Linked DNA regions of Desulfatitalea tepidiphila. The protein of the gene in region 2 interacts with the protein of the main gene of each other region in a pairwise test. Links are inferred from orthologs where the notes say so. Each region holds a gene or a part of one and is shown on either strand. Other genes may lie near its edges.

What was found.
Region 1: the proteins of DFT_RS19475 (region 2) and sfsA interact in binary tests that used the Escherichia coli proteins (3 or more experiments, as listed by UniProt). The link is inferred for Desulfatitalea tepidiphila from one-to-one orthologs.

Annotation. Positions count from the first base shown.
Region 1 is NZ_BCAG01000006.1:742,468-758,069, forward strand. The notes cover bases 5,426-8,158. They hold sfsA (DNA/RNA nuclease SfsA), read right to left. Parts: upstream 7,292-8,158; coding sequence 6,560-7,291; downstream 5,426-6,559. Other genes in these bases: DFT_RS23345 (sigma-54 interaction domain-containing protein), read right to left, coding at 5,426-6,342; DFT_RS23355 (pyridoxal phosphate-dependent aminotransferase), read right to left, coding at 7,313-8,158. Also shown: nqrF (NADH:ubiquinone reductase (Na(+)-transporting) subunit F), read left to right, coding at 1-843; DFT_RS23320 (hypothetical protein), read left to right, coding at 1,158-1,343; DFT_RS23325 (flavodoxin domain-containing protein), read left to right, coding at 1,405-1,848; DFT_RS23330 (ferredoxin-thioredoxin reductase catalytic domain-containing protein), read right to left, coding at 1,927-2,259; DFT_RS23335 (glutaredoxin family protein), read right to left, coding at 2,259-2,513; cooS (anaerobic carbon-monoxide dehydrogenase catalytic subunit), read left to right, coding at 2,930-4,915; more of DFT_RS23345, read right to left, coding at 4,981-5,425; more of DFT_RS23355, read right to left, coding at 8,159-8,458; hisG (ATP phosphoribosyltransferase), read right to left, coding at 8,475-9,350; hisI (phosphoribosyl-AMP cyclohydrolase), read right to left, coding at 9,352-9,732; DFT_RS23370 (penicillin-binding protein 1A), read left to right, coding at 9,969-12,374; DFT_RS23375 (PAS domain S-box protein), read left to right, coding at 12,387-14,852; DFT_RS23380 (response regulator), read left to right, coding at 14,849-15,487. UniProt on the Escherichia coli protein: Binds to DNA non-specifically. Could be a regulatory factor involved in maltose metabolism.
Region 2 is NZ_BCAG01000005.1:392,652-408,425, reverse strand. What follows is about bases 6,126-9,030. They hold DFT_RS19475 (glutamate-5-semialdehyde dehydrogenase), read right to left. Parts: upstream 8,275-9,030; coding sequence 6,976-8,274; downstream 6,126-6,975. Other genes in these bases: DFT_RS19470 (acyl-CoA dehydrogenase family protein), read right to left, coding at 8,655-9,030; proB (glutamate 5-kinase), read right to left, coding at 6,126-6,901. Also shown: DFT_RS19515 (CPBP family intramembrane glutamic endopeptidase), read left to right, coding at 1-3; DFT_RS27495 (hypothetical protein), read right to left, coding at 75-650; DFT_RS19510 (SDR family NAD(P)-dependent oxidoreductase), read left to right, coding at 764-1,528; DFT_RS19505 (YdcF family protein), read left to right, coding at 1,536-2,291; DFT_RS19500 (phosphate ABC transporter substrate-binding protein), read left to right, coding at 2,487-3,299; DFT_RS19495 (hypothetical protein), read left to right, coding at 3,296-3,934; DFT_RS26840 (hypothetical protein), read left to right, coding at 3,931-4,152; DFT_RS19490 (PstA family ABC transporter permease), read left to right, coding at 4,149-5,030; DFT_RS19485 (phosphate ABC transporter ATP-binding protein), read left to right, coding at 5,027-5,755; more of proB, read right to left, coding at 5,771-6,125; more of DFT_RS19470, read right to left, coding at 9,031-9,998; DFT_RS19465 (4Fe-4S dicluster domain-containing protein), read right to left, coding at 9,980-11,332; DFT_RS19460 (histidinol-phosphatase), read left to right, coding at 11,957-12,808; DFT_RS19455 (4Fe-4S dicluster domain-containing protein), read right to left, coding at 12,828-13,655; DFT_RS19450 (ASKHA domain-containing protein), read left to right, coding at 13,830-15,774. UniProt on the Escherichia coli protein: Catalyzes the NADPH-dependent reduction of L-glutamate 5-phosphate into L-glutamate 5-semialdehyde and phosphate. The product spontaneously undergoes cyclization to form 1-pyrroline-5-carboxylate.

The DNA.
Region 1 (15,602 bases), on a different replicon or contig from region 2:
TTCAACATTCAAAAATACACCGCCACGGTGGTCTCCAACGACAATGTGGCCACCTTCATCAAGGAACTGGTGCTCAAACTGGACGAAGGACAGACGATCCAGTTCAAGGCCGGGGCCTACATGCAGATCGACATTCCGGAATACGAAGCCGAATTCAAAGACTTCAGCGTGGCCGAAAAATACAAGGCCGCCTGGAAACAATACAACCTGCTGACGCTCAAGGCCAAGTCTGACGAACCAGCCAACAGGGCCTACTCACTGGCCAATCCGCCCGTCGAAACCGACCTGCTCAAGTTCACCATCCGCATCGCCACCCCGCCGCCGGGCAAAGAGGATCTGCCGCCTGGCGTGGGCAGCTCCTACGTCTTCAACCTCAAGCCGGGCGATCGGGTAACGATCAGCGGCCCCTACGGCGATTTTTTCGCCAAGCAGACCGAACGGGAGATGTGTTTTATCGGAGGCGGCGCTGGCATGGCCCCGTTGCGCAGCCACATCCGTCAGCTGCTGCTGGGCGTAGAGTCCAAACGACGTATCACCTTCTGGTATGGAGCGCGATCGCGGCAGGAGATGTTTTACGACGAGGAGTTCAAGGAACTCGAAGCGCGTTTTTCCAACTTCAGTTACCACGTGGCCCTGTCCGATCCGCAACCCGAGGACAAGTGGCATGGACCCACCGGGTTCATCCACCAGGTGGCACTAAAACAGTACCTGGGCGACCACCCTGACCCGACCGAAATCGAGTATTACCTGTGCGGTCCGCCGCCCATGGTGGCTGCCGTTGAGAAGATGTTATACGATTTGGGCGTTGAAAACGACATGATCGCTTACGACAAATTCGGATAGTCACAATTCGCTCGCACCTCACTTGCTCGGCCGATCGACCTGCGCTTGATTACACCTAACGACCCCATTACAGCTGTCTTGAATGTCTGAGACACAGGTGTCTCACAAACAGAAACGGACGAACCATACGGGTGTTCAGTCACCACCGGAAGCTCAATATCTATATGATATTAAACCATTACTTTTTTAGCAGGGCGATTTTTGAGCCTGGCACAGTTCTTGATGAACCAACGGACGAGCCCATAACGGCGACCGTCCATATGATGAGAAGACAGAGATCAACACCTAAACCCATAACACGCAAGGGGGATCCCATGAAAATCAAGGTAGATAAAAACATTGTCGAATTTGTGCCTGAAAACACGCTCGAAACCGCCGATCTCGAAAAGCTGTGGAATACGATCGTTGACTGCGTCAAGTTCAATAAAAAGCTGGTTCCCATTGGTGAGTTTGTGCCCCAAAGATCCAATCTGGCACGATTCACCATCGAGGATAAGTAGGTGTTCCCATTTAATCAACCCAGGGCTTTAACAAGTAATCGTTCATAAGGAGGAGGCAGGCATGCACAAGGTATTGATCGCGTATATCAGCAGGACAGGGATGACCGAGAAGATGGCCAACTTTATCGCCGAGGGGGTGCGCATGGCCGGACAAGAGGCCGTGGTGCGCAAGGTCGCTGAAATATCGAGCGAAAAGGATCTGGAAGGCTACGCCGGATATATTTTCGGCTGCCCGACCTATCATCGCGATATGACCAATGGAATGAAGACGTTTCTATTTCTGGCCCAGAAGGCCAACTTGACCGGTAAGATGGGAGGGGCATTCTGCTCGTATACCCACAGCGGTGAGTCGGGTCCCATGGTTTTTGATACCATGCAACATGTGTATAAAATGGATATGGTGGATTTGGGTGCGCTGAATCTGAAAGAGCACGTCATCGGGACCCAAGACGGCACGAAAGCCTGCCAGGACTATGGTCGAGCGGTTGCCGGCAAGCTGTCCTAAGGTCTGTTTGCGTCGATTCACCATCGGATGCGGCCCAAGGTGAGTCGACGCAACCTCCGATGGATGAACATGCGGGGACTAAAATCCCATCTTCTCGGGCGGCCGCCGTTCAGGAACGTAGTCGTGGGGAATGGTTTCGTCGTTCCAGGCTTTGGAGACATACAGATTGCAATAGCAGCTGCCAAACTCCTTGACATCCGGTTCGCGGTAAACGCAGGGGCAGACGATATCCTTGTCCGCTTCCCGATTGCCTGATGCCAGCCGGCAGGGACAGGCCATATAGCCGTACCGATCCTTGTTCTTCAACAAGGCGTCCAGCAATTCAAACACGCGTGCTTTATCCTTATTGAAATAATATCCCTTGGCCTCTTGAATCTTTTTCAGATTTTCGTAAAGTTGCTGGGTATCCATTATATGCCCAATGCCTCCTTGATTTCGGCCTCCTTATAACCGACGATCACCTTGTCACCGATAATGATGGTCGGAAACGAGCATTTGGGGTTGAATTTCTTGACGTCTTCCAGGATTGCCTTTCGCTCGTCTCCTTCCAGAAGATCCACATCCACGAACTCATATTTAACGGTGCATTCATTCAGCAGCTTCTTGGTGGATTTGCAGTGGCTGCAGGTGCTCAAACTGAATATTTTGACAGGTTCTTGGGCCATGACATCTTTCCTTTCATTGTATCGAGAGGGTTGGCATATGAAAAATCGAATGCACAGGTATATGATCGTTCTTTGCTCTACCGCCGGGCACCCGATACTTCGTTTTCCTTTAGTACAACTCCTGTCAGAATGCAAATGGCAGGCATCCTGAGAAATCAAGGAAAATATTCATTCCTATTGAATCTGTGCTTGACATCCCATCCTAAACCAGTTTAGAAAAATAGTAATTATTCCTATTAAGCTATAGTATGTGCCAAGGCTGATGGAATGGTAAGAATCAGCGTCGTCAAATCTCATCGGAAGGCGGAATATCCGACACCCCGTGGAAATCCCGAAAGCATACCGCGACAGGAACGTTGGAAAAGAACATCGGAATAAGGCCATCCAAACATAATCTTTCCAAGAAGGGAGACAATATGGACATCAAGGAAAAAGTGGAAAAGGTCGCCAAAGAGGCCAAGCAGGTACCCGTGCAGGATTTGACCATCTGTGATGCAACCCAGAAAATGATCATCAAGGGACGCACCGATGGTGTGGAAACCGCCTTCGACCGGGCGGCAAACATGAAGGCTTGCCCGATCGGTGCAGATTCGGCCTGCTGCAAGCACTGCTTCATGGGACCATGCCGCCTCAATGCCAAAGACCCTTACGGCAAAGTCGGTGTGTGTGGTGCCACCATCGATACCATCATGGCGCGGAACTTTGCCCGCATGGTGGCCTCTGGCTGTGCGGCTCACACCGACCATGGCATGAGCATGGTGGATGTGTTCCGTGGCGTGGTCAACGGCAAAATCAAGGACTACGAAATCAAGGATGTTGAAAAACTGGAAGCCGTCGCCCAATCCATCGGTATTGAAACCGAGGGACGCACGGTCAAGGAAATCGCCACCGATCTATACGAAGAGCTGGAAAGGACTTACACCCAGGTCGAAGGCGAAATCCCCTTTGCCAAACGGGTGCCGCCCAAGACTCTCGAGACTTGGCGCAAGCTCGGCATCGTGCCACGCGGTGCCATGCGCGAAATTATGGAGATGATGCACCGCACCCATATCGGGGTGGACCAGCACTACGCAAATATCACCAAGCAGTGCAGCCGCACCGCGCTGGCCGATGGCTGGGGCGGTTCTATGGTCGCGACGGAAATTTCGGACATCCTCTTTGGAACGCCATCCCCGGTAAGCATCGAAGTGGATATGGGCGTGCTCAAGGAAGACCAGGTCAACATCATCATCCATGGTCACGAACCCAATCTGTTCGAGTCGATGATCGCCTCGGTGAACGAACCCACCCTGGTCGCAGCGGCCAAGGCGGCCGGCGCCAAGGGCATCAACCTGGTCGGCATGTGCTGCTCGGGCGCCGAGGTGCTCGTGCGTCACGGCATTCCCCATGCCGGCAACTTCATGTCCACCGAAGCGATTTTGATCACCGGCGCAGTGGATATGATGGCCGTGGACGTACAGTGCATCAAACAGGGTTTGGTCAAGGTGGCCGAATGCTACAACACGCCGCTCATTACCACCAATCCGCGCTGCCACATCGAAGGCGCCACCCATGTGGAATTCGACGACCACAACCCCAAAGAGACCACCGACGAACTGGTTATCAGGGCGATTACGCGGTTTAAAAATCGCACGGCCAAGATCGAGATCCCGAAAAATGTGGGGATCGGCGTTCATGGCTTTTCCCATGAATATATCAACTACATGCTGGGCGGATCGTTCCGCGGCTCTTATACACCGCTCAACGACAACATCATCAACGGCCGCATCCGGGGCGTGGCCGGCGTGGTCGGCTGCACCAACCCGCGGATCAAGCAGGACTGGGTGCACGTGGAGCTGGTCAAGGAACTGATCAAGAACGATGTACTGGTGCTGCAGACCGGCTGCTCCCAGATCGCTCTGGCCAAAGCGGGCCTGACCACCCCTGAAGCCGCCCATCTGGCCGGTCCGGGGTTACAGGAGGTTTGCGAAACCGTGGGTATGCCGCCGGTGCTGGGCCTCGGCTCGTGCGTGGACAACAGCCGCATTCTCATTGCCGCATCCGAAATGGTCCGAACCGGAGGGCTGGGCGACACCATCGCCGATCTGCCGGTAGCCGGCTGTGCGCCGGAGTATATGAGTGAAAAGGCGATTTCCATCGGCCACTATTTTGTGGCCTCGGGCGTCTACACGGTCTTCGGGGTCACCTTCCCCATCGTCGAAGGCACCAAGTTCCACAAACACCTGTTCGAAGATCTTGAGACCATGGGTCTCGGGAAGTGGGGTTTTGCCGTCAATCCCCATGATATCGCCAGACTCATGATCGCCCACATCGACAAGAAACGCAAGGCGCTGGGTCTGGACAAGGCTCGCGAACGCGTCCTGATGGACATGTCCGATCGACGCTCGATCGATGCGGCCTAACGGCGCAATCTCGATTCAATCACACCATCAAACCAAAGGGCGCCCCATCCAGGGGCGCCCTTTCTTTATCGTTCCAGCATATCGACATGCTCGGTTAGAAAACGATAGAGCGTGGCGCGACCGACCCCTAATTCGCGGGCGGCGCCGGCCTTGTTACCGCCGGTCTTGACCAGGGCCTCCCGGACGGCCCCGATCTCCAGGCGTCGGGTTCGGCCCCCGCTCGGCCGAGCCGGCGATGGCAGTGCGCGCGCCAATTCGCGCAGTTCCAGCGGCAGGTCATGGGGCATAATCACCCTGCCGTTGCACTTGACGATGGCGAACTGCACGGCATTTTGGAGCTCCCGCACGTTTCCGGGCCAGCCGTAATCCATCATGAGCGCCAGGGCGGCCTCGGAAATCGCTGGCACCGACCGTTCGTTGCGTTCGGCCACCTGACGCAGAAAATGCTCGGCCAGCAGCGGGATGTCGGTTTTCCGCTCGCGCAGGGGGGGGATGTGGATGGGGATCACATTGAGGCGGTAGAAAAGATCTTCACGGAAGGCATCGCGCCGCACCTCTTCCTTCAAGTCCTTGTTGGTAGCGCTGATCACGCGCACATTGACGCTGATGGTGCGCTCGCCGCCGACCTTTTCGAAGGTGCCCTCCTGCAGAAAACGCAGCAGTTTCACCTGCAGCGATTTGGGCAGATCGGCCACCTCGTCGAGAAAGACCGTGCCACCGTCGGCCAGCTCGAAGCGCCCCTTTTTATCCCGGATGGCTCCGGAAAAGGCACCTTTGACATGCCCGAACAGCTCGCTTTCGATCAATCCTTCGGGCAGCGCCCCGCAGTTGATCGGCACGAACGGTGCACCCCCCCGGCGACTCTCGTTGTGCACCGCATTGGCCACCAGCTCCTTGCCGGTGCCGGTCTCGCCGAACAGGTGCACCGGAAAATCGTATTGGGCCACATCGACGATCTGCTGATAGACCGCGCGCATCTTGCTGTCGCCGCCGATGATGTTGGCGAATCGATTCAATTCGCCACTCCGGCGCTGCAACTCGAGAAACTCGGTGACGTCGCTGAAGGCGGCCAGCACGCCTGAATATTCTCCGTCATCCCCGCGCATCATGGTGGCCCGAAACTCGACCCGCCGAGTTTCGCCGCTCTTGGAGGTGATGGTCAGCGGATAGGCGACATGATCCTGCAGGATGGGACCCCCGTCGCAAAACGAGCAGCGCTGACCGCAGAAGGGGCCTTCAAACACCGTGTGGCAATCCCGGCCCAACACCTCCTCGCGGCGATAACCGGTAATGCGTTCGGCTTCGGCATTGAAGAAAAAGATCCGCCGCTGCAAGTCGTGGGCAATGATGCCCTCTTTCAGGTTGTCCAATATGCGGACCAGGTTTTCTCGACTGGCAATGGTGGTGACGAATTTTCTATCCGGCATGATGGTCACATGGGTATCGAATTCCGGTCAAATCAGGGGCCGATGCACACGGGCCGCGTTCCATCCGAGATGCGAAGGTATTTAAGGTCTCGGCCTTAAACGTCCAAGCGACCGAAAATCTATATGAGAGAGATGGTAATGTCAATTGATATGGGTCTGTTACCGCGTACCCCGCCACAAATGGCCACTTTGTGGAGGGACGCTGACGAGACGCTGATCAGGAGAGGCGATGAGGCAAGGGCTGGTTCAGGGAGATGCCCTCGAGGTCGATGGAGACATCGTACACGACGATCTCCACACCCTCTGAGACGACCTCACGAAGACGTCGTCCATACTCCGGATCGATCGCATCCGCCGGCTCGAAAACCTGTGCATCGCAGCGCTGCACCACGAAGAACATCATTGCCCGGGTGCCGCTGTTTTTGATGGCGAGCAATTCGTCCAGATGCTTCTGCCCCCGCACCGTGCGGGCGTCCGGAAACCTCGCTACGCCCTGTTCCACCAGAGTGCAGTTTTTCACTTCTACGTAGCAATCGGTACGACCGATGCCGCTGAGCTTGATATCCAGGCGCGAATGCGCGCTCACCTTGACCTCGGTGGCCACCTGTTCATATCCTGCCAGTTCCGGCACAGCGCCGTGGGACGCGGCCAGCGCCACCAGCCGGTTGGGCACCAACGTATTGATGCCCACCAGGGAGGTGGGCATCTCGATCAGTTCCCACGTATACTTCAACTTGCGTTTGGGATCGTCATGGAACGAGAGGTAGACCGGGCGCCCGGGTTCGCTGCAGGCCGCCATGCTGCCCGAGTTGGGGCAGTGCGCCGTTACCGCTCGGCCATCGTCCAGGACCACGTCGGCCAGAAAACGCTTGTAGCGCTTGACGAGCGTTCCGCGCACCAGGGGAGACCAGAGCCATCGGGCGGATGCAACGGCTGTTTTTTGTTTCACGAGGCGGCTCCGAAATATCTCTTACCCGATACGCCGCTGTACATACGCTTGCAGGCTGTCGAGCCCTTCGCGGATATTTTCCAGGGAGTTGGCGTAGGAGAAGCGCAAAAACCCTTCACCGCCGGCACCGAAATCGATGCCCGGCGTGACGCCCACATGCGCCTGTTCCAAAATGTCGAAGGCCAGGGCGTAAGAGTCCTGGGAAAGGTGCCCGGCATTGACGAAGACATAAAAGGCACCTGTGGGTTCCACGGCGATTTGAAAACCGATCTCCTTGAGTCGTCGCACCATAAAACGCCGTCGCTCGTCGTAGATGGCCACCATGCGGGCCACGTCCGCTCCGGCCCGGGTCAGGGCGGCGATGCCGGCCATCTGTACGGCGGCATTGGCCGAGATGAAAAAATTCTGATGCAACTTCTGGATGGGCCGCACAAACGGTTTGGGTGCGATGAGATATCCCAGGCGCAGGCCGGTCATGGCATAAAGCTTGGAGAAGCCGTTGACCACGAAGGCGCGGTCGGTGAACTCGAGAATCGAGTGGGCTTTGCCCTCGTAAACCAGGCCGTGATAGATCTCGTCGGAAAGCACGTAGGGCCCCATCTGGGCGATGGCCCGCATGCGGTCGGCCGAAAGCAGAGTGCCGGTGGGGTTGGCCGGTGAATTGATGAAGACGGCGCGGGTGCGGGATCCGAGACGCTCCTGGATCTCCTCCGGCCGGTATTGAAAACCGTCGGTCTCGCTCACCGGCACGGTCACGCAGCGTGCTTGCAGGAAATTGACGAAGTTGGGGTAGCAGGCATAGTGGGGGTCTGACAGGATCACTTCGTCACCGGCCTCGAGCAGGGCGGCGCAGGCCATGAAGATGGCCGGCGAGCTGCCCGCCGTGACCACGATCTGATCCGGGTCCACCGTCACGCCGTACTTTTCGTGATAATCGCCGCAGATCGCCTCGCGCAAAGCCGGCAACCCCAGGCTGTGGGTGTAGTGGGTGAACCCGTCGGCCATGGCCCGGCAGACGGCCTCGGTCACACATGGCGGTGTGTCGAAGTCCGGCTCGCCCACTTCAAGGTGGACGATGTCGATGCCCCGGGCCGCCATCTCGCCAGCCTTTTCCAGCACATCCATCACGATAAAGGGCGTCATCTCGTCGACGCGCTTGGCAACCATAACCTTTTCGGCCCCCTTACACGACCTTGTTCAACGGATATTCGATGATCCCTTCGGCGCCGGCCTTGAGCAATTTGGGAATCAGATCGCGCACCACTTGGGTATCGACCACGCTCTCCACGGCAAACCACTCGGACTGATAGAGCGGAGACACGGTGGGGGCGTTGAGGCTGGGCAGCAGGTTGACCACGGTCTCCAGATTCTCCCCGGATACGTTCATCTTCAGGCCTACCAGCTTTTCGCCGCGCAGGGCGCCCTGCAGCAGCAGGGCGATCTGTTCGATCTTTTCCCGTTTGGCCGGGTCCTTCCAGGCTTCGTGGTTGGCGATAAGCTGGGTGTTGGTCTGCATCAGCTCGTAGATGATGCGCAACCCGTGCGCCTTGATGGTGCTGCCCGTCTCGGTCACCTCGACGATGGCGTCGGCCAGCCCGGAGACCACCTTGGCCTCGGTGGCGCCCCAGGAGAACTCCACCGACACATCGATGTGGCGCTCCTTGAAAAACCGCTGGGTGTAAGCCACCAGTTCGGTGGCGATCTTTTTGCCGGCCAGGTCCTCGAGCGTCTTGATGCCGGAATCGTAGGGCACGGCCAGCACCCAGCGCGCCGGGCGCGAACTGACCTTGGAATAGACCAGGTCGTCGACCACGTGCACATCCGAGCGGTTTTCGGCGATCCAGTCCTTGCCGGTCAAACCGGCGTCCAGGGTGCCGTTTTCGACATAACGCGACATCTCCTGGGCCCGACAGATGGCGCAGTCGATGGTTGCGTCGTTGATTTCGGGAAAATAGCTGCGCCCGTTCACATCAATGGTCCAGCCGGAACGCTTGAACAGCGCAATGGTGGCGTTCTGCAGGCTGCCCTTGGGAATACCGAGTTTCAATGGGAGTGACATCTTATTTATAGACCTCCTTGGGGTCGAACACCGGTTCGCCGACCACTTCGACATTTTGATCCTTGTCTACACGTTTGAAAAAGCAACTCCTGTGGCCGGTGTGGCAGGCCGCCCCGCCAACCTGCTCGACCTTGAGCACCACTGTATCATCGTCGCAATCGATGCGGATCTCCTTGACCAGTTGCACATTGCCCGACGTCAACCCTTTGGTCCAGAGGGTCTGACGGGTACGGCTGTAAAAGGTGGCCTTGCCCGTACTCAGGGTGGTCTCCCACGCCTCGGGGTTCATGAAGGCGACCATGAGGACCTCGCCGGTCTGATGGTCCTGAACCACCGCCGGTACCAAGCCGTCCATTTTTTTGAAATCAAGCACTGCCTTCATGTCCACCTCCTCGCCTGTGAGATCATATGCGATAATAAAAACAGGTCAAGTACCGATTATTGCGGACAGAGTCAAATTTTTTTTCGGTTAGCGCATTGGATGGAACATTTTTTGAACAGCTTGCCGTCACCCTCCTTTTTTGATAAGTTCAACAAATTTCAATCTGTATCGGAAGGCGGCGCCTCGGGGCAATTGCGGGAACGCGGTCGCATGGGGCGCCGATCAGGTCAACCCATATGGCAAAACCCGTCAGTACCTCGCAGATTTTAAAAAAGCGGGCACGCAAACAAAACGGCAACACCTGGTCCAGGATCATCAAATGGTCCCTGTGGTCGGTCTTCCTGCTCATGCTGGTGGCCGGCGCCGCCACAGTGGGCATCTTCTTCTATTTAAGCCGGGACCTTCCCAAGATCTCCACCTTGAAGGATTATCATCCGTCGATCGTCACCACGGTTTTGTCTGACGACAACCGCAAGATCGCCGAATTCTACCGCGAACGGCGCATCGTGGTCCCGCTGGAAGATATTCCCCTTCAACTGCGACAGGCCTTTATCAGCGCCGAGGATGCCCGCTTTTACAAACACCGGGGCATCGACGTGTTCAGCATCGTGCGCGCCTTTTTCAAAAACCTGGAAGCGGGCGCCATCGTTCAGGGCGGCAGCACCATCACCCAGCAGGTCACCAAAAGTTTTCTGCTGACCCCGGAACGCAGCTATGAACGTAAGATCAAAGAGGCCCTGCTGGCTTATCAGATCGACAAGACCTTCAGCAAAGACGAAATTCTCTATCTTTACCTGAACCAGATCTACCTGGGCCATGGCGCTTATGGCGTCGAGGCCGCGGCCGAAAATTATTTCGGTAAACCGGTGAAAGACCTCAACTTGGCCGAATGCGCCATTCTGGCCGGTCTGCCCCAGGCGCCGAGCCGCTATTCGCCGTTTCACTATCCCGAGCGGGCCAAGCAACGACAGATCTATGTGCTCAACCGCATGGTGGACGAAGGCTACATCACCCAGATCGAAGCCTCCGAGGCCATGTCGGTCCAACTGGACATCCACCCGCGCCGCAACTGGTACCTGGAGCAGGTACCCGTATACACCGAGGACATCCGACGCTACGTGGAGAAAAAGTATGGCGAGGAGACGCTCTATCGCGACGGGTTGAAGATCTATGCGGCCGTGAACATCGAAATGCAGAAAGCGGCCCGCGCGGAGATTCAAAACGGGCTAAAGGAGCTGGATCGCCGGGAGGGTTACCGTGGCCCCCTTGAGAAGCTGAGCCCCGACGAAATCGAAGCCTTTTCCCAGGAGTTGCTCAAAGAGTTCGCCGAAAAGCCTCCCGAAAAGGACGCCAGCATCCGAGGGGTGGTGATCGATGTGGACGACAAGGCCGGACGCGTGACCGTGCGCATGGGAGACCGGCGCGGCGTGATCCCATTCGAAAAGATGCGTTGGGCGCGCAAGCCCAACCCCGACGTCTCCTTTTTCGCGGCCCGCCTCACCCGTCCGAGCCAGGCGCTGTCCGTGGGCGACGTGATATTGGTCGAACTGGTCGAGCACGATCCCAAGACGGATCTGTGGCAGCTGAATCTCGACCAGGTGCCGGAGGTTCAGGCGGCCCTGGTGTGTATCGAGGTCGGCACCGGCCTGGTCAAGGTGATGGTCGGCGGTCGGGACTTCATGGAGAGCCAGTTCAACCGCGCCACCCAATCGCGCCGCCAGCCAGGTTCGGCCTTCAAGCCGATCATCTATGCCGCCGCCCTGGACCGGGGCTACACGCCGGCCACCACCATCATCGATTCGCCCATCGTCTTCGAAGACGAAGAACACGATTTCACCTGGAAGCCGAAAAACTACGGGAAAAAATTCTACGGTCCGACCCTGCTGCGTGAGGCGCTGGCCCAGTCGCGCAACGTCGTCACGATCAAAATCATGCAGGATATCGGCATCGACTATGTGATCGACTATGCCCGCAAACTGGGCATCGAGTCGGATCTGAGCCGGGACCTATCCATTGCCTTGGGCTCTTCGGGCGTGTCCCTTCTGGAAATCGTCAAGGCCTATTCGGTCTTTGCCAATCAGGGCTATCTAGTGGAACCCGCATTTATTACCAAGATCGAGGATCGCGACGGCAATGTCCTCGAAGAGATGGATCCGGTCCGTAAACAGGTGATCGAACCGAGCACCGCCTATATCATGACCAGCCTGATGGAAGGCGTCGTCAAATTCGGCACCGGCCAACGGGTCAGGGCGCTCAAGCGTCCGGTGGCCGGCAAGACGGGCACGACCAACAACTTGTTCGACGCCTGGTTCGTGGGCTACACGCCACGCTTTGTTACCGGCGTCTGGGTCGGCTACGACCAGGAGCGCTCCATGGGCAAGGGTGAAACCGGCTCACGGGCCGCCAGTCCGATCTGGCTTGGATTCATGCAGCAGATCCTCAAAAATGAACCGGTACGTATTTTTCAAGTCCCCGAAGGCGTGGTGTTTGCCAAAATCGATGCCGATACGGGCCTGTTGCCCATCCCGGAATCCAAGCACACGATCTTCGAGTGTTTCAAGGAGGGCACCGTGCCGACCGAATCCACGCCCAAACCGGGCACGGTGACCGCACCGGATCAGTTTTTCAAACTGGACATGTAAAACAATCCGTTTATGGGCCTTCGCCACATTCTCATGGTGCTCTCGCTGCTGGCGTTTCTATCCGCTTCGGCCGGCGGTGTGCTTTACTACTCGGCCCTGCGCCGGGCCGCCTTCACCGAAGCCGAGCAGGGGGCGGCCACGCGGACCCAGTTGATCCATAAGAGCATCACCTCGTTTCTTTCCGAACACCACAACACCATCGTCACCCTGGCCGGCCTGCCGGCGCTGCAGGAGGCCCTGCTGATCGACACCCCCGATGCCCTGTACCGCGGCAACGTGATGCTCGACCATTTCGCGGCCACCCTCAACGCCGACGTCTGCTACCTGATGAATCGCGATGGGATGACCGTCGCTTCGAGCAACCGCAGGGAGGTCGACAGCTTCGTCGGCCAAAACTTCCGCTTCCGCCCCTATTTCCAGCAGGCGATCAGGGGGGGGCACGGCACCTATCTGGCCCTGGGCGTCACCTCCGGCAAACGCGGCGTGTACCATGCGTATCCGGTCTATTCCGATCCCGAGGACAGGCCGATCGGGGTGGCGGTGATCAAGTCCTCCATCGAAATCATCGAACAAGAACTGGGGCTGCCTGCGGAGGACATTGTCCTGGTCATCAACGAGGCCGGCGTGATCTTTATCTCCAATCGGACCGAATGGCTATTCCATCTCGCCTGGCGTCTGTCACCCGAACAACTCCGGGATCTGCGCGAAACCCGGCAGTTCGGGCCGGGACCGTGGGAATGGACCGGCCTCATCCGAAACGATAACTATGTCACCGATCGCAACGGTCAACGCTATTTGATCCATCGGGCCGACATCGACCGCTTCGCCGATTGGCATATTCTTTATCTGCGCAACACGCGCGCCATCTCCCAATCGGTCTCCGGACCGCTGCTGAGCATCGTGCGCCCGGTGGCCCTGCTGCTATCGGTCCTGATCGGCATATCGGTATTGGTGCTCTATCAGAAAGCCAGCCGCGAAATTCTTCGTCGCCGCACTGCCGAACAGGCCCTGCGCCAAAGCGAAAACCGCTACCGCTCGCTGTATCACCACACCCCGGCCATGCTGCACTCCATCGATCGGCAGGGCCGGCTGCTCAGCGTCAGCGATTTCTGGGTGGAGACCACCGGCTACAGCCGGGAAGAGGCCCTGGGCCGGCCGCTCACCGATTTTCTGGCGCCCGAATCCCGGCAATACGCTGCCTCGGTGAGCCTGCCGCAGTTTTTCAAATACGGCCATGTCAAGGATGTGCCCTACCGGCTGATCAAAAAAAACGGCGAAACCATCGATATCCTGCTGTCGGCCATCGCCGACCGCGGCCCGGACGGCACCATCCAGCGGTCCCTGGCGGTCTCCATCGACGTGACCGAACGCAACCGGGCCGAAGAGGCGCTGCGCATCGCCAAAGAGGAACTGAGCCGCTATTCCAAGGAGCTGGAGCAGCAAGTTCGCAAGCGTACCAGTGAAATCACGGCCATCCTTAAATATACACCGGCGGTGGTCTACATGAAGGATACCCAGGGACGTTACCTGCTGGTCAACTCGCGTTTCGAAAAGCTGTTCGGGGTGACCAGCGCCGAGGTCCGGGGCAAAACCGACGACGAACTCCTGCCCGCCGAAGTGGCCCGGCAATTCAGCGCCAACGACGAACAGGTCCTGACCACGGGCGAATCCCTGCATGTCGAAGAGCAGATTCCACTACCCGAAGGACGCCAGACCTACCTGTCGGTCAAGTTTCCCATCTACGAGGCATCGGGCAAGATCCAGGGGGTTTGCGGCATCGCCGCAGACATCACAGCGCTGAAGCGTGCCCAGGAACAGCTGCGCCGGCTATCCGGGTCGATCATGGCCAACCAGGAAAAGGAACGGGCGCTGATCGCCAGGGAACTGCACGACGAACTGGGGCAGCTGCTCACGGCGCTGCGCATGGATGCGGTATGGCTGCAGGAACACCTGAAGGGCAAGGACACGCCGGCCGCCGAACGCGCGAGGGCCATCTGCGAACTGGTGGACACCACCATCGAGGAGGTGCGCGCCATGGCCATTCGCCTGCGCCCCGGCGTGCTGGACGACTTGGGGCTGGTCGAGGCCCTGGAATGGTATACGACCGAATTCGAACGGCGGGCAGAAATCGCCTGTATTTTCAACCACGGCGCCATTCCCGCCGTGGAAAACACCATCGCCACGGCCGCCTATCGTATCGCCCAGGAGGCGCTGACCAACGTGGCGCGGCATGCCAGGGCCAACCGGGCCAAAGTGGATTTACGCATGGCGGACGACATCCTGGTGCTCGACGTCCGCGACGATGGCGTGGGTTTCAATCCTGGTGCGCTTTCGGAAAACCAGATGCTGGGTTTGGCGGGCATGCGGGAGCGGGCCGCTTTGGTGGGTGGACGTCTCGATGTCGCCTCCCTGCCGGGCCGGGGCACCGCGGTCCAGTTCCAGGTACGGTTGACCGGCTCCTTTGGAGGCACCATATGATCCGAGTGTTTTTGGCAGATGACCACAGCATCGTTCGCGCAGGGCTGCGTCGCCTGATCGAAGAGAGCGGCGACATGGAGGTGGTCGCCGAGGCGGCCGACGGCAGTGAAGCCATCCGTATGATTCGCGAGATTCGCCCCGACGTGGCCGTCGTGGATCTCTCCATGCCGCAGATCGACGGACTGGAAGTCATCGGCCGCATCCATCCCGAATTTCCGGAGCTTCCGATCATCGTCCTGACCATGCACGCGGAAAACCAATACGTAGTGCGCGCCATCGAGGCCGGCGCCATGGGATACATCACCAAGCAGTCTGCGCCCGAGCAGTTGGTGAAGGCGATCCGCAAGGTTATCAGCGGCGCGCGTTATCTGACCGACGATGCCACCGAATCCCTGGCTTTGCGGGTTTCCAAGGGCCGGCGGGGCGCGTCGGGTCTCGACGATCTCTCCACCCGGGAACTGCAGGTGCTGCGCCGCCTGGCCCTGGGACACACCAACCGAGAGATTGCCGAAACCTACCACATCAGCATCAAGACCGTGGACACCTACCGTTTCCGGCTGCTCAAAAAACTCCACCTGCGCAACAACGCCGACCTGTCCCGCTTTGCCATCCAGAACGGCCTGATCGAACCTTAGGCGAAAGACACGGACATGGCAGGCGTGTGTGGGGCGGGTGGCCAGGGCCACGTGAGCCTATGGCATTCAATTGGAATTGCTATGCGTTGAAAAAGAGGCTTGCATTGAGGGCCAC
Region 2 (15,774 bases):
TAGGCATGGGTTGAGCAGGTGGCCAGGGCCACATACGCCAGGGGTCGTTAGTGCCGCTTGAATGCAAACGGCGGTCAAGCGGCCCAGACTGTTTGAGCGCAGCGAGTTTCTGGGCCGCCCGCCGTGCATTCATAGCGGCAGTTGACCGCTTGGCGTGTGGCATCGGCCACCTGGTTCACCCATGCCGGATAAAATGAATCGCATTCAATAAAAGCTGCTGGCCCTTTCTTTGCCTTTACCCTGGGGATAGCCGGCCTCGTGGCGCACTTGATTTGTACTTGGCAGCCATTCAAGAGCGTGCTATTAAAACCATTTTCAAAAAACGCACTGAGGAGGTGGTCGAATGGGCAAGGGAGATCGTCGTACGAAACGTGGCAAGGTCTGGCGTGGAACGACCGGCAAGTGCCGCCTGAAAAAATCCAAAAAAGCCAAGGCAGCAAAGTAACGGCGGGATTTTGCGTCGCCGGAAGTATATGCTCAGCGTGAATTTTCCGTGGTGTGTCGATTGAAGGAATCGTGCCGGTTTTGATATCAATGCATACCGGCACCTTTTCGCAGCAGCGCGTTTCTCTTCCCATGTCGACACCGGGCCCGCCTGAATTTTTCATTATCTCCATTGGCTGACCTATTTCCACCTTCGATTGCGTCATCACACCCCCGCTAGTGTTTTCCAATTTTTCCTGCTGGACAATTTTTTCAGTGCCGGCTACCTTGATGGCAAACTGTAGGGTCTATAGAAGACGGGCGTCGAAAGGAGCAGGAGATGTTTGATTTGAAAGGGAAGAAGGCAGTGATCACCGGCGCCACGCGCGGTATCGGCCGGTCCATCGCCGAGCAGATGGCGATGCAGGGGGCCGAGGTAGTGGTCTCCAGCCGCAAGTCCGATGCGTGCGCGCAGGTGGCCGACCAGATCAACCAAACGACCGCCGGCGGCGCGGGGCGGGCGTTTCCAGTAGCCTGCAATATCGCCCACAAGGATCAGCTGCAGGCCCTGGTCGATCAAAGCATCGCACTCATGGGGCAGATCGATATCCTGGTCTGTAACGCGGCCAGCAATGTCCATCACGGTCCTTCGGCCACCATCTCAGATGAGGCCTTTTCCAAAATCATCGACACCAATCTGAAATCCACCCACTGGCTTTGCCACATGGTGCTGCCGGGCATGGTCCAGCGTCGCGACGGGTCGATCATCGTCGTCTCCTCCATCGCCGGCCTGCGCGGTTCTGAGACGCTGGGCACTTACGGCATCAGCAAGGCCGGCGAAATCGCCCTGGTGCGCAATATCGCCCTGGAGTATGGTCCGCACAACATCCGGGCCAACGCCATCGCACCGGGCCTGATCAAGACCGACTTCGCGCGGGCATTGTGGGAAAATCCCGAATTTCTCAACAAACGCCTGGCGGCGACCCCGCTCAGGCGCATCGGCGAACCGATCGATATTGCCGGTGTCGCGCTGTTTTTAGCCTCCAGGGCCTCGACCTTCATGACCGGGCAGGTGCTGGTCGTGGACGGCGGGGTGACGGTGTGATCCTCACATGTTTCTGGTAAAGAAATGGGTAACGCCCTTTCTGCTGCCACCGGGCCTCTTCGTCCTGCTTCTCGTGGTGGCCGCCCTGTGGTGCATTCGCCGCAGATCTTGGGCCGGGACATGGATATCTTTAATGTTGGGGGGTCTGATCTGGGGCCTGTCCGTACCTCCCACCGTGGATCTGTTGATGGCGGGATTGGAGCAGGAGGCGGCCCTCCCCAAAGAGATCCGGGCGGATGTCATCGTCATGCTGGGCGGCGCCGCCTACCAGAATGTGGCCGACCTATCCGGCAGAGGCGCCCCGGGGCCCGGTACCATGGAGCGCATGGTCACGGCGGCGCGTCTCTATCGCCGGTTGCAGGTGCCCATCATCGTTTCGGGCGGCCGGGTCTTTTCCGAAGCCGATTCGATAGCGTTTTTGACAAAACGTTTCCTGGTGGACCTGGGGGTGCCGGCGGCGCTTGTTCTCCTGGAAGATCGAAGCCGGGATACCTATGAAAATGCGCTCTACAGCAAGCAGCTTTGCGAGCGGCACGGTTTTCAAAGACCGCTGGTGGTCACCAGCGGCTATCATCTGAAACGCGCTCGGCTCTCCTTCGAAAAGGTCGGTCTGGAGGTCACGCCCTTCCCCTGTGCAGTGACCACCTACCCGGGAAAGGTCTACAGCTGGCATCACTGGTTGCCCAGCGCGACCGCACTGGCGGGCACCTCGGCCGCCCTGCACGAGTGGCTGGGACTGATGTACTATCGATTGCGCTACTGAGAACCGTCATATATCGAAATATTCTATTGCAGCCCTGATTTCTTATCGGACCTTTCCATTAGATTTCTCTCACCCCCTGTGGTAGCTGCTGGCCATTGTTCCGTATAACCCCTGCAAACTCATTGAATTCGATAAAACCATTAAATGGACCGGAGGGCTGCGATGTTGCACAACTCTTTGAAGATGTTTGTGATTATGTTTTTTTCAATTCCCTTATTGTTTTTCGCATCCATGCCGGTAACCCATGCCGATCCGCTGGCCGCTTTCGAGGGCATGAAGGGCGAGATCAAGATTTCCGGAGGCACGGCCCACATCCCGGTGATGAAGGCGGCTGCCAAGGCGATCATGAGCGCGAATCCTGAGGTCCGCATCAGCATTGCCGGCGGCGGTTCGGGGGTGGGGATCAAGCAGGTGGGCGAAGGGTTGGTCGATATCGGCAACTCGGGACGCCAACCCACCGAAGGTGAGGTGAGCAAGTACGGTCTCAAGATGTTCAAATGGGCCATCGATGGGGTTGCCGTGGTGGTGCATCCCCAAAACGGCGTGAAAGCGTTGACCGAGTCGCAGCTCAAGGAGATATTCAGCGGAAAGATTTCCAATTGGAAGCTTCTCGGCGGACCGGACAAGGCGATTAACCTCTACACCCGCGATGCTGCCAGCGGGACCCGTGAAGTTTTCTGGCAAAAGGCGCTCGGCAAGGGAGAAATTTTAGATAAAGCCAATGTCGTGGTCTCCAACGGCGCCATGAAAGCGGCCATTTCCAATGATCCCTATGGCATCGGTTATGTCTCCGTGGGGCATATCGATGACAGCGTGTCGGCGGTGGCGCTGGACGGTGTGGCGCCCACGATGGAGAGCGTCCTGAGCGGCGACTATCCGGTCGCACGTGGACTTTTCAGTAACACCAAGGGCGATCCCGGTCCATTGACCCAATCTTTTTTGGATTTTCTTTTCAGCCCCGCAGGACAGGCCATCGTCCGTGACAGTGGATTCATTCCCGTGAAATGACGCGTAGCGAATTTCTGACCAAGTACAGCTTCATGGCCGCGGCTATCATGAGCGCGGCTGTGCCGCTGGCCATTTTCATATTCATGGCTCTCTTGGGATACCCTATACTGACCAGCGGCCGGTTGTTGGGCACCCTTCTCGGCGCATGGGATCCGATTCACCAGAGCTACGGCATCCTGCCGATGATCATCGGCACCTTCATCCTCGCCATCCTGGCGGTCGCCGCGGCGTTTCCCGTATGCTTGGGATGTGCCGCCCTGGTCAGCGATGCGGCCCCGGGACCGGTCGGGCGGTTCCTGCACGCCGTGGTGCGCATGATGACAGGTATTCCCACGGTGGTTTATGGTTTCGTGGGCATCTTTCTGCTCGTTCCCGTGATACGCGAGGCTTTCGGAGGAGGATCGGGCTTTTCGCTGTTGACGGCCGCCCTCATGCTGGCGCTGTTGGTGTCACCCACCATGATCCTGCTCTTTTGCGACAGTTTTGGACGTGTGGCCCACACCTATCGACAGGCGGCAGCCGCGTTGGGGGCCACCACCGCACAGCTATTTTTTTTGTCGTGCTGCCTCAGGCCCGGAACGGTATTCTGGCCGGTGTGCTTCTCGGTCTGGGCCGCGCCCTCGGCGACACCATGATCGCCCTGATGCTGGCCGGCAATGCGGTCGCCTTCCCAGATCATGTGTTTGATTCAGCGCGCACGCTTACGGCGCACATCGCCTTGATCATCGCCGCCGATTTTGACAGTCCCGAATTCAGGACCCTTTTTCTATGTGGGTTGACCCTTTATGTCCTGACCACGTTGCTGGTCCTGTTCGTACGCCTCACCATGCGGCTTCAGGGGAAAAGGCCATGATGCGCCACACTTTTAAACTGTTTCATATCTGGGTGTGGGGCAGCACGCTCCTTCTTTTGGCTGCAACCGGTACGGTCATCGGATTTTTGTTGGTTCGGGGGTGGGCGGGTATCGGCCGGGAGCTCGTTTTTGGCGAGACACCGGTGCTGGCCGCGCTGATGCTTCAACGCCCGGTCTTCGATGGCCTTTTTCCGGCAATGGTTGGCACCTTCGCGCTGGTATTGCTTTCGGTGGGTATGGCCCTGCCGGTCGGCCTGGCGACCGGGATCTATCTGGCAGAATACGCCACGGGCCGCTTGTATTTCCTTCTCAGCCTGTTTTTTGACATCCTGGCCGGCATGCCTTCGATTGTTGTGGGGCTGTTCGGCTTTTCCATCACCATCTTCCTGCACCATCGCTTTTCCGGTAATATTTACCCTTGCCTGTTCATATCGGCGTTGTCGCTGGCGGTGCTGGTGTTGCCTTATCTCATCCGCACCACCCAGGCTGCATTGGAGGCGATCTCCCCCGATTTGCGATTGATCGGTCCCTCGTTGGGGGCGACACGATTTCAAAATATCTTTCATGTCCTGGTGCCGCATTCTTTGAAAGGTCTTTTGTCGGGGATTCTTCTGGCCATTGGCCGTTGCGCCGAAGACACCGCCGTGATCATGCTCACCGGCGTGGTGGTTTCGGCCGGTATACCGAAATCACTCTGGGGCAATTTCGAAGCCTTGCCTTTTTATATCTATTATGTGTCCGCACAATACGCTGACGCAGACGAGCTGACCCGCGGATACGGGGCCGCCATTATTTTGCTGTTGTTGTGCGCCTTTTTATTCGGTATCGCTTTTTGGCTGCAACGCAGATTGTCCCAACGCATGTTCGAGCGAGTATGAAGATGAGCGAGGTGCCTGCTGTAAAAGTCGAATTGAGAAACGTGCGGTTCGATTATGGCGGCGCACCGATTCTGAACGGTGTGACCGCCGATTTTCCCGCGCACTGCATTACTGCGGTTGTCGGGCCATCCGGCCAGGGCAAGACGACCCTCTTGATGACGCTCAATCGTTTGTGGCAGGAGGACCGGCCAACCGTTGGACAGTTGGCCGGAACAGTTCGCATCCATTTGAATGGTGGATTGGTGGACATCTATAAAGATCCTTACGACCTGACCTGGCTGCGTCGCCGCGTGGCCATGGTGTTTCAAATCCCGAATCCATTGCCGATGAGCATTTACAAGAACGTGGCCTTTCCCCTGAAGCTGGCTGGCGAAAAACGGGATCATCGGATGGAAGAGCGGGTGCAGGCGGCATTGCGGCAGGCCTTCTTGTGGGACGAAGTCAAAGATCGTCTGCACAAGGACGCTCGTGAGCTTTCCGGGGGCCAGCAGCAACGTCTGTGCATCGCCCGGGCGCTGATTTTGAAACCCGAGGTGCTGCTGCTCGATGAGCCGACCTCTTCCCTGGACCGGCGGGCATGTGAAGTTATCGAGGCGCTGCTGGCCCACCTGAAGGAATCGTGTACGATGGTGATGGTTTCGCACTACTTGGAGCAGGTGCGGCGGATCGCCGATCGGGTGATGGTCATGGAAAACGGACGGCTGCTGGCCCAAGACGCCGCATGACCGCGTCCATATCGCCTATTCGTCGCCGGCCGTGATCACCAGGTTGTCCCGGTGGATCACCTCGTCGTAAGGCTTTCCGCCGAGGCGGGCCTTGATCTGCTGGGTCTTCATGCCTTGGATGGCCCGGATGTCGGCCGCACTGTAATTGACCAATCCGACGCCGATGGTCTCATCGCTTGAATTCCTGATGGCCACCGGCGCACCTTCCCGGAAATCCCCCGTGACCGAGACAATGCCACTGGGCAGCAGGCTCTTGCCGCGATGGTGCACGGCCTGTTCGGCCCCGCTGTCGATGGTGAGCGCGCCTTTGGGCGTGAGGGTGTAGGCGATCCAGCATTTGCGGCGGTTCAGCTTTTTCCGGCGTGGCTCGAAATAGGTGCCGTGCGCCTCGCCCGAAAAGAGCTTCAGCAGGATATCGGGTTTGTCGCCCTTGGCGATGATCATGGGCACGCCGGCCGCGTTGACCTTTTTGGCCGCCTTGATTTTACTCAGCATGCCGCCTCGGCCCAAGGCGCCGGGGATGTCGCTGGCATACAGTTCGATTTCTTTGTTGTAGACCGACACATGCGGGATGAGGCGGGCATCGGGTTGGGTGCGCGGGTCCTTGGTGTAGAGGCCGTCGATATCGGTGAGGCTGATGAGAAAATCGGCGTCCATCAACAGGGCGATCATGGCGGCCAGGTTGTCGTTGTCCCCCAGCTTGATCTCCTCGACCATGATGGTGTCGTTTTCGTTGATGATGGGGACCACCTTCCATTCGAGCAGGGTGTTGAGGGTGTTGCGCGCATTGAGATAGCGTTTACGATTGCTCAGGTCGTCGCTGGTCAGCAGGATCTGGGCCACGCGTTTGGCGTGTTCGGCGAAGGCGTTCTCATAGGCGTTCATCAGGCCGCTCTGTCCCACTGCGGCGATGGCCTGGCGCTTGGGAATCTCGTCGGGCCGTTTGGTGAGCCCCAGTTTGCGCAGCCCCGAGGCCATGGCGCCGGAGGAGACGAACAGCACTTCCAAGCCACGGTCGATGAGGGCGCTGATTTGAGAGGAAAGGGATGCGACGGCCGCCATGTTGAGGCCGTCGGCGGCCGTCAGGACATTGCTGCCCACTTTGACGACCACCCTTCTTGCGGATTTGAGACGTTGAATCGGCATAGGCGTAGGGTGTTTCTACCCGGCCGGCGGCGTTGAACAAAAAGTTGGCGATGGCGCGCCGGTCGACGGATTTCTCAACGGTTGAACCGTTTTTTCAATTTCCTGTGGGTGAAGGGTTTCGGGTGGTCGCCGGCATAATCGGCGACGATGTGACCGTCGCCCATGAGCCGCCACTGGTAGATCAGCAGGCCTTCCATGCCCATGGGGCCGCGGGCGTGAATTTTGTTGGTGCTGATGCCCACTTCGGCGCCCAGGCCGAAGCGGTAACCGTCGCTGAAACGACTGCTGGCGTTCCAGAAGACATCGGCCGAGTCTACGTGATCCATGAACCACACCGCACGTTGCCGGTCGCGGGTGACGATGACATCCGTGTGGCCCGATCCATAGCGGTTGATGTGTTCGACCCCTGCGTTCAGGCTGGGCACAACCCGGACGGAGACGATCAGATCCAGGTATTCCGTGGCCCAGTCGGCCTCGTTCGCCGCTTTGACGTCGATGATGCGGCGGGTGGTGTCGCAACCCCGGATTTCGACATTTTTCGCCGTCAAGGCTTTTTGAAGGGCCGGCAGCACCTGTTCGGCCACGGCCTCGTGAACCAGGATGGTTTCGGCCGCATTGCAGACGGCTACGTATTGGCATTTGCTGTCCACGGTGATGCGGATCGCCTGCTGCAGGTCAGCCTCCCTGTCGATGTAAACGTGGCAGATGCCGTCCGCATGTCCGAGCACCGGGATATGCGTGTTGTCCATGATGTGGCGTACGAAGGCGTTGCTGCCGCGGGGGATGATCAGATCGATAAAATCATCCAGGGCCAGCATGTCGGTGACGTCCGCACGGGTTTCCAGCAGGCCCAGCCAACCGGCCGGCAGACCGGCCTCCGCAGTGGCTTCGCCAATGGTGTCGGCCAGAATGCGGTTGGTGCGGGCCGCTTCGCTGCCGCCCTTGAGCAGCACGGCGTTGCCGCTCTTGAGGCAGAGGGACGAGATCTGCACCAGTGCATCGGGTCGCGATTCGAAGATGACACCGATGACGCCGATGGGCCGGCTGACCTTGTAGAGTTCCAGCCCTTCATCCAATTCGAGGGCGCTGAGTGTGACGCCCACCGGGTCCTCCAGTTGAATCAGGCTCTCCAGTCCGGTGCAGGCTTCCTTGATTTTATCTTCACCAAAACGCAATCGCTTGAGCAGTGGTGCGGCCAGCCCCTCTTTCTCAGCCTGGTCCACATCTTCCTGGTTGGCGGCGACAATGGCGTGGCGATGTGCCGCCAACGCCTCGACGATGGCCTTGAGCGCATTGTTCTTGACCGTTCCATCGAGCGCCGCCATACCGATGGCCGCGGCCTTGGCTTGTCGGGCGACTTCCTGAATATCCATGTTTATGACCTCTGCGCAGCTTGTTTTTGTCAACAGGCCGGCTACATACAACGAAACAGGCAAAATTTCAAAGTCAATGGTTCTCGGCCAGCGATTCTAACTGGAAGTTATTCATTAAATCCGGCCCGGGCGGGGCAGGTGGCCGATGCCACACGCCAAGCGGTCAAGAGCCGGTAAAATGCACGGCGGGCAGCCCAGAAACTCGCTGCGCTCAAACAGTCTGGCCCGCTTGTCCGCCGTTTGCATTTAACCGGCTCTAAGACCGCTGGCTCACGTGGCCCTGGCCACCTGTCCCGCCCAGGCCTGCCACAACCATTGCCATGCGAATTTTTATCAAACAACCACTGGAATGCATGCCCTTCAGGTTGAATCACATTCAGTTAGGACTGCTGGTTCGCGGCGCCGACCTCTTTGAAGGCCGACTGAGGGAAGAAGCAGTAGGGGCATGCTTCCGGCGCTTCGTCTCCGTAATGGATATACCCGCACATGCGGCAGCGCCAGACCTTCTGGCCCTCTTCGGCTTCCAGTGGATTCTGTTCGCGGTGAATGGGCAGGTCTTCCAGTGCCGGCATGACCGGTTCATAGCTCCCGAGCAGGTAGCCGGCCAGTACCACCCGCTGGACCTCGCTGGTGCCTTCGTAAATGCGCAGCAGGCGGACGTCCCGGAGGATTTTTTCCACCGGAAACATCTTGGTGTAGCCGTAGCCTGCAAACACCTGCAGGGCTTCGTCGGCCACTTCCAGGGCCGATTCGGTGGCGTACATTTTTGCGATCGATGCGCTGATGTTGGCGTCCAGCCCCTGGTCCGACTCCCAGGCCGATCGCCAGGTGAGCAACCGGGCGGTTTCGACTTTCTGGTACATTTCGGCAAGCTTGAACTGGATGCCCTGAAAACCACTGATGGGCATGCCGAAGGCTTGGCGCCGCTTGGCATAGTCAATGGCGAATTCCATCGCCGATCGGGCGGCGCCCACGCCGAAAGCACCGATGGTGGGCCGGGTTCGGGCAAAGGTCTTCATGGCCAGCACGAACCCCTTGCCCGGGGGGGCCAGCACGTTGGCTTTGGGCACGCGCACGTCTTTGAAGTGGATGCCCACGGTGTTGGAACAGCGCTGCCCCATTTTGGGAATGGGACGGCCCACGGTCACCCCGGGCCAGTCCATCTCTACCAGGAATGCGCAGATGCCTTTGTGTTTGGATTTTGGATCGATCGTTGCGAACACCGATGCGTAGTCGGCCAGGCCGCCATTGGTGATCCAGTATTTGGTGCCGTTGAGAATATAGTCGTCGCCATCCTCCTCGGCCCGGCAGCGGATACCGGAGACGTCCGATCCCATGGTGGGCTCGGAGGTGGCAAAACAGATCTTTTTGAACTCATGGGCCACCCGGGGCAGGTATTTCTCCTTGAGGGCCTCGTTGTCCGAGAGCAGGAGCGGTTCCATGCCCAGGGAGTTATCGAAGAGCGACGTGGCCGTACCGGCGCAGGCGGCGGCGATCTCTTCGACCACCAGGGTGGCCTCGAGCAGTCCCAGTCCCTGCCCACCGTACTGCTTGGGGATGTTCAGATTGATAATGCCGGCGTCATAGGCTGTTTGAATCACAGGCAAGGGGGTCTGGTCGATGCCGTCATAATAGGCGGCCACCGGCAGCACCTCTTCCCGGGCAAACCGGCGGGCCTTCTCGCGAAGTTCTTCCTGTTCGGGGGTCAGGCGAAAGTCGAGCATTTCGGTTGTCCTTCCTTTGGGTCTTGGGTTGACTCCTTTGGTGTCGTTATGGACGGTTGCCAATGGAGTTTTTCGATCATGGCGGCCAGGTAGCGGGACTGGAGTTGTCGGCCGGCCAGGAGGCGCTTGGTCGGTGGCAGACTGAAGATGGCGCCCAGAAATGCGGCCAGGGAGCGATAGCTTCGCATCACCTGGTTGCTGATCAGTACATGGGGCAGGGTGTTGCGTTCGATGGCCATGAGCAGCACCCGGTGGGCGGTGTTGACCGGCGTCACCACACGCCGGAACCGGGCCATCATCGTGATGGCGTCGGACGGGCAGGCCCGGGCACAGACACCGCATCCGAGACAGATGTCGCTGTTGAGCACCGCTTTGGGCCGTTTGCGATTGTCGGCCTCGTCCGGGGTCAGGACGATGGCCTCCACCGGACACCATTGCGTGCATTGGCCGCAGCCGGTGCATTGCCCGGCATCGATGGCGGGCAAATAGTTGGTTGTTTGGACCGGATGAAACGTGGCGAAGCGGCGTGCCGCGATCATGCCTTCACAGCAGCATTTGCAGCAGTTGCAGACGAAGCAGACTTTTTCGCGGACGTTTTCGCCGAACTGAACGAGGTGGTGGGCCTGGGCGCGCTGCACCATATCCTTCGCCTCGATCACGTCCACCGGTCGCGCGTTGCCGTGCCGGATAAGGGATGCGGCGACCAGATTGAAAGTGAGGCAAATTTCCCGCGGGGCGTCGCACGCATGGCCGAGGTAGGCCATTTTATGCCGGCAGTAGCACAAACTGACGCCGATGTGCGATGCCGTGTCGATCACGCGGGACAAGCGTTCGTAATCGAGCACTTCGAGAGTGAAGGCATCGGGCAGTTGACCCTCATCGACAAATACGCGACCCAATTGCGTTTGCCCCCGGGCAAACAGGGCCTTGGCAAAATCCTCCTCGACGTTGATGTAGCGATAGAGCAATTCGGCAAGAGCCTTCTGGTCGATATCGCCGCGTACCCGCATCATCGAGAATTCAAAGAAGCCGGCCATGGGCGGCGGCAGGCAGTAGGTGGTTCGCCCCGCCTCCTCGAAATCCACGAGCAGGGCCCGATCGCACAGGTCGTCGAGCTTTTTCCGGGTGGTGGCATCATCCAGACCCCAGGCGCGCGCGGCCTGCTCGGCCGTGAAGACCCGGATGGGCAACAGGGCGACCAACCGAGCCTCTTCTTCGCTGAAGAGCAGTTTTAGGATACGGAAAAGCTGCTCGGAAGGCGGAGCGCCCTGGGGGAACCGGTTCAGTCGTTCCACCAAGTTCTGGTAGCCTGAAAAGGAAGCCTCCAATGCCATGGCATCCTCGCGTCGGTGTCTGCGGAGTGAAATCCTGTTGCTTGCCTTTCGGGTGGACCATGGAGAGTTGATTTCGTGAACAAAGTATAACAGGGCGAGGCAGGGGTGGCAAGCATCCTGTCGCGTCGTCAGGGACTCTAACTGAATGCTATTCATTAAACTCGGCCCGGGTGGGCAGGTGGCCGATGCCACACGCCAAGCGGTCAAGTGCCGGTAACATGCACGGCGGGCGGCCCAGAAACTCCCCCGGCCTGCGCCTGGGTCAAACAGTCCGGGCCGCTTGTCCGTCGTTTGCATTCGAGCGGCACTACCCCGTGTGGCTCGCGTGGCCCTGGCCACCTGCCCCACCCGGGCCTGCCATCTCCGTTGCCATGCGAATTGTTTTAAAAGACTTTTGGGAAGCATGTCCTTCAGGGTGAATCACATTCACTTAGAACTGCTGTCGTGTCGTCTATCCGAATCCCCGACAGAGAGCGGATGAAATTGACAAGCAACCCGCTCGGCTCTATGGTGCCTGCTGATGAAAATCGAGCACGGATGCCGCATTTGCGAACCACTGCGGGCGATGCGGCCATGGGATCCATCATGGCGCGGTAACATGCCAGCGCTGAAAGGGCGAACATCATGGCAACGATTGAACGGGTATCCATACATGGGGGGCATAGCGGCGAGTTCTGCAGCCACGCCGAAGACCGACTGGAGGAGGTGGTCCAGGCCTATGCCGACCAGGGGTTCGCGTGGGTGGGGTTGACCGAGCACATGCCGCCTAGCGCGGATGCCTATCTTTATCCCGAGGAGCGGCAGGCCGGGTTGACGGCGGCGGCCATGACCGAGCGTTTTGGCCGATATATGGACGAGGCCCGACGCCTGCAGCGGCTCTATGCCGATCGCATCGAAGTTCTGGTCGGTTTTGAGACCGAGGCCACTCCCGGCGCGATCACACTGGCTGAGCAACTGATCGTAGTGTATGCGCCGGATTACATCGTCGGCAGCGTTCACCACGTGGAGGGCATCCCCTTCGATTACAGCGAAGCCGAATACAGGCGGGCCGTCGAGGCACTCGGCGGCATGGAAGCGCTTTACTGCGCCTACTTCGATCGGCAGCACGAGCTCATCGAGCGGTTGAAACCCCAGGTGGTAGGGCACTTTGATCTGATTCGTCTTTTCGATCCGATGTATCGGCGCAACCTGATGTATCCGGAAGTGTTGAAGCGCATCAAGTGCAACCTGGAATTGATCCGCGACTTAGGGCTGATTCTCGATTACAATGTCGCGGCCTTGAAAAAAGGTGCGTTTGAACCCTACCTCAGCCAGCCGATCCTCAACCAGGCATTTTACCTGCGGATTCCGGTGGTGCCGGGCGACGATTCCCATGGGGTGGCCACCGTTGGATTGCATCTGGATGAAGGTATACGGGTATTGGCAGAGAGGGGCTTCAATACCCGCTGGCGCAAGCCGGTGCGCCCGTCCCGGTGACGGCATCCACGGCTCACCGTCAGAATCTTTTTCCCGGTGCCAGATTGACCTCCGCATAACGTCGGGCCAGTTGCTCTATGTCCTGGGTCGTGATCAATTCGCCGAAGCGTTCGCCATGCCGGGACTTGGCTTTGTAAATGTCGATGCAGTCGGCGACGACATCGATGACGGCCGTTTCGGGGTAGATGCCGGGCAGCTCCATGGCCAACTGGGGATGGCGGCCCAGTTTGCCGCCCAGTTGTACACGGAACCCACTGGAGGCCTTGATCAGGGTACCGGTGGGGCAGACCGCGATGCATTGGCCGCAGGCCACACAGCGGTCGTCCGACAGGACGGGTTGGGCGCCGTCCGGCCCCAGACGAATGGCCGCCTCGCGGCATGTGGTGACGCATGCCTCGCATCCGCTGCACGCCTCGTCTCCGATGGCGGGCAGGGCGGCCGCGATGATGCCGATATCCTTGATCTGGGGTTGGGAACAGGCGTTGGGACAGTGAGCCATGGTCACGCGCAGTTCATGGTGGAACTTGAGATTCGCGATGCCTTTGGATTTCAAAAAGGCGAGCAGATCGGCCGATTTCAGCACCTGCTCGATCCGCTCGGCCAGGGCCTCGGACGTCCCGATCTGGTGCGGGCACCCCGACGGTCCGAAGCAGACGTCGAACTGGTAGCCTTTGACTTCGGCGGCCATGCCGGACAGAAAACGCTTCTGGCTGGCCTTCACTTCGGCCAGAGTGACAATGGATTTGCCGGTTTGGCGCGCCTCTTCCGCCACACGCGCGCGAACGCGTTTTCTTACGAAGAAGGGCACTTTCTGAATGGCCGCTTCGGCCTCTGGAGTCCACTTCATTTTTCTATATCCTCTGTTTCCCCTTGGAACACGGCTACTAATCTAAGCTCTATGGCACCGTTGTCCATAAAAATGTAGTTTTAACTCCAGGAATTATTCGCTATGGTGAAGAGACGTTAAAAAAGAATACCTCTTCGGGCGGTCTGCACCGTGATGAATCATAAGGAGCTTGTCATGAGTAACGTTCGCGTCACATTCTTGCCCAACGACATCACCATCGAAGTCCCACAGGGAGAAATTTTGCTGCGGGCCGCCATGGCTGCTGGTGTCCATATCAATGCCTCGTGCGGCGGTGAAGGCATATGCGGGAAATGTCGGGTGATCATCGAAGAAGGGCCGACCGAGAGCGAGCCTACGGAAAAAATCACCCCGGAAGATCGTGCGCGCGGTTATCGGCTGGCGTGCAAGACCCGTGTCACCGGTGATGTCCGGGTACGGATACCGGTGGAGTCGGCCGTCGACATATCGGCCTTGTTGCGCAAGTCGCCCCGTCAGACCGCAACGGTCCGACAGATCGGATTCACCGAGATCAAGGAGCAGGGCCTTTTCGTGCCAGCCGTAGAAAAACGCTACCTGGAACTGACTCCGCCGGACGCACAGGATCACCTGCCCGACGTCACCCGCCTGGTCAACCATCTGCGGATCCACCATGACGAGCATGGCCTCGAAGTCGAGCTGCCGGTGATCCGCAAGATACCGTCGGCTTTTCGTGAGCAGGATTTCAAGGTGACCGTGACCCTGGCCCGGCCGGTGCGTGAATCGGGAAAGACCCAGATCATCAATGTACAGGCCGGCGACACCACCGGACAACATTATGCCGTGGCCATGGACATCGGCACGACGACGATCTACGGGCAACTGGTCGATCTGAACACCGGCGAGGTGCTTGCCGAGCATGGTGAATTCAACGGCCAGATCAGCTATGGCGAGGATGTGATCACGCGCATCATGTTTGCCGAGAAAGGGCCGGATGGCTTGCAGACCCTTCACCGTGTGGTCATCGACACCGTCAACAAGGTGATCGCTAAGATCGTCAAGCAGTCCAAGGTGACGCGCGAGAACATCTCCTTGATCACGTTGGCCGGCAACACCACCATGACCCAGTTGCTCCTGGCCGTGGAGCCGCGTTATATTCGGCGATCGCCATACGTGCCCACCGCCACCATCTATCCGCCCATCCGCGCCACCGATCTGGACATTGATCTGGATTCCCATGTGACCGCCCTGGTCTACCCCCAGGTGTCGAGTTACGTGGGCGGCGACATCGTGGCCGGCGTGATGGGTTGCGGCATGTACCGCACCGAAAAGTTGACCCTGTTCATGGATATCGGCACCAATGCCGAAGTGGTCATCGGTAACAAGGATTGGATGGCCTGTGCGGCTTGCAGCGCCGGCCCGGCCTTCGAAGGGGGCGGCATCGAATTCGGCATGCGGGCCGCCAAGGGCGCCATCGAGGACTTTTCCATCAACCCCGAGACCCTAGAACCCATGATCGCCACCATCGGCAACGTCCGGCCCAAGGGCATCTGCGGATCGGGCCTGATCACCATCGTGGCCACCCTGTTCGAAAACGGCGTGATCGACAATCAGGGTAAGTTCGATCGTGATCTGAAAACCGATCGTATCCGCGAAAACAACAATGTCTATGAATATGTGCTGGCCTACCAGGAGAGCACCCAGATCGATCGCGACATCGTGATCAACGAGATCGATATCGAAAACCTGATTCGCGCCAAGGGCGCCATCTTCAGTGGCTGCATGACGCTGTTGAGCGAAGTCGGCATGGATTTCGACAACGTGGAGCAGATCATTCTGGCCGGCGGATTCGGCAGCTATGTGGACCTTGGGCGGGCCATGGTGATCGGCCTGCTGCCCGAGGTCGAACCCGAGAAGGTAGTCTATGTGGGCAACAGTTCGCTGCTCGGTGCGCGCATGAGCGCGTTGACCAACAGTGTGCGTCAGGAGGTGGTCAGCGTGACCAACATGATGACCAGCTTCGAACTTTCAGAGACCCACTCTTACATGGACCATTACTACGCGGCGCTGTTTCTGCCCCACACGGATTTGAACCGGTTCCCGAAACTGACCAAACGCCTGCAGGAGCAGCGTGAAATGATCG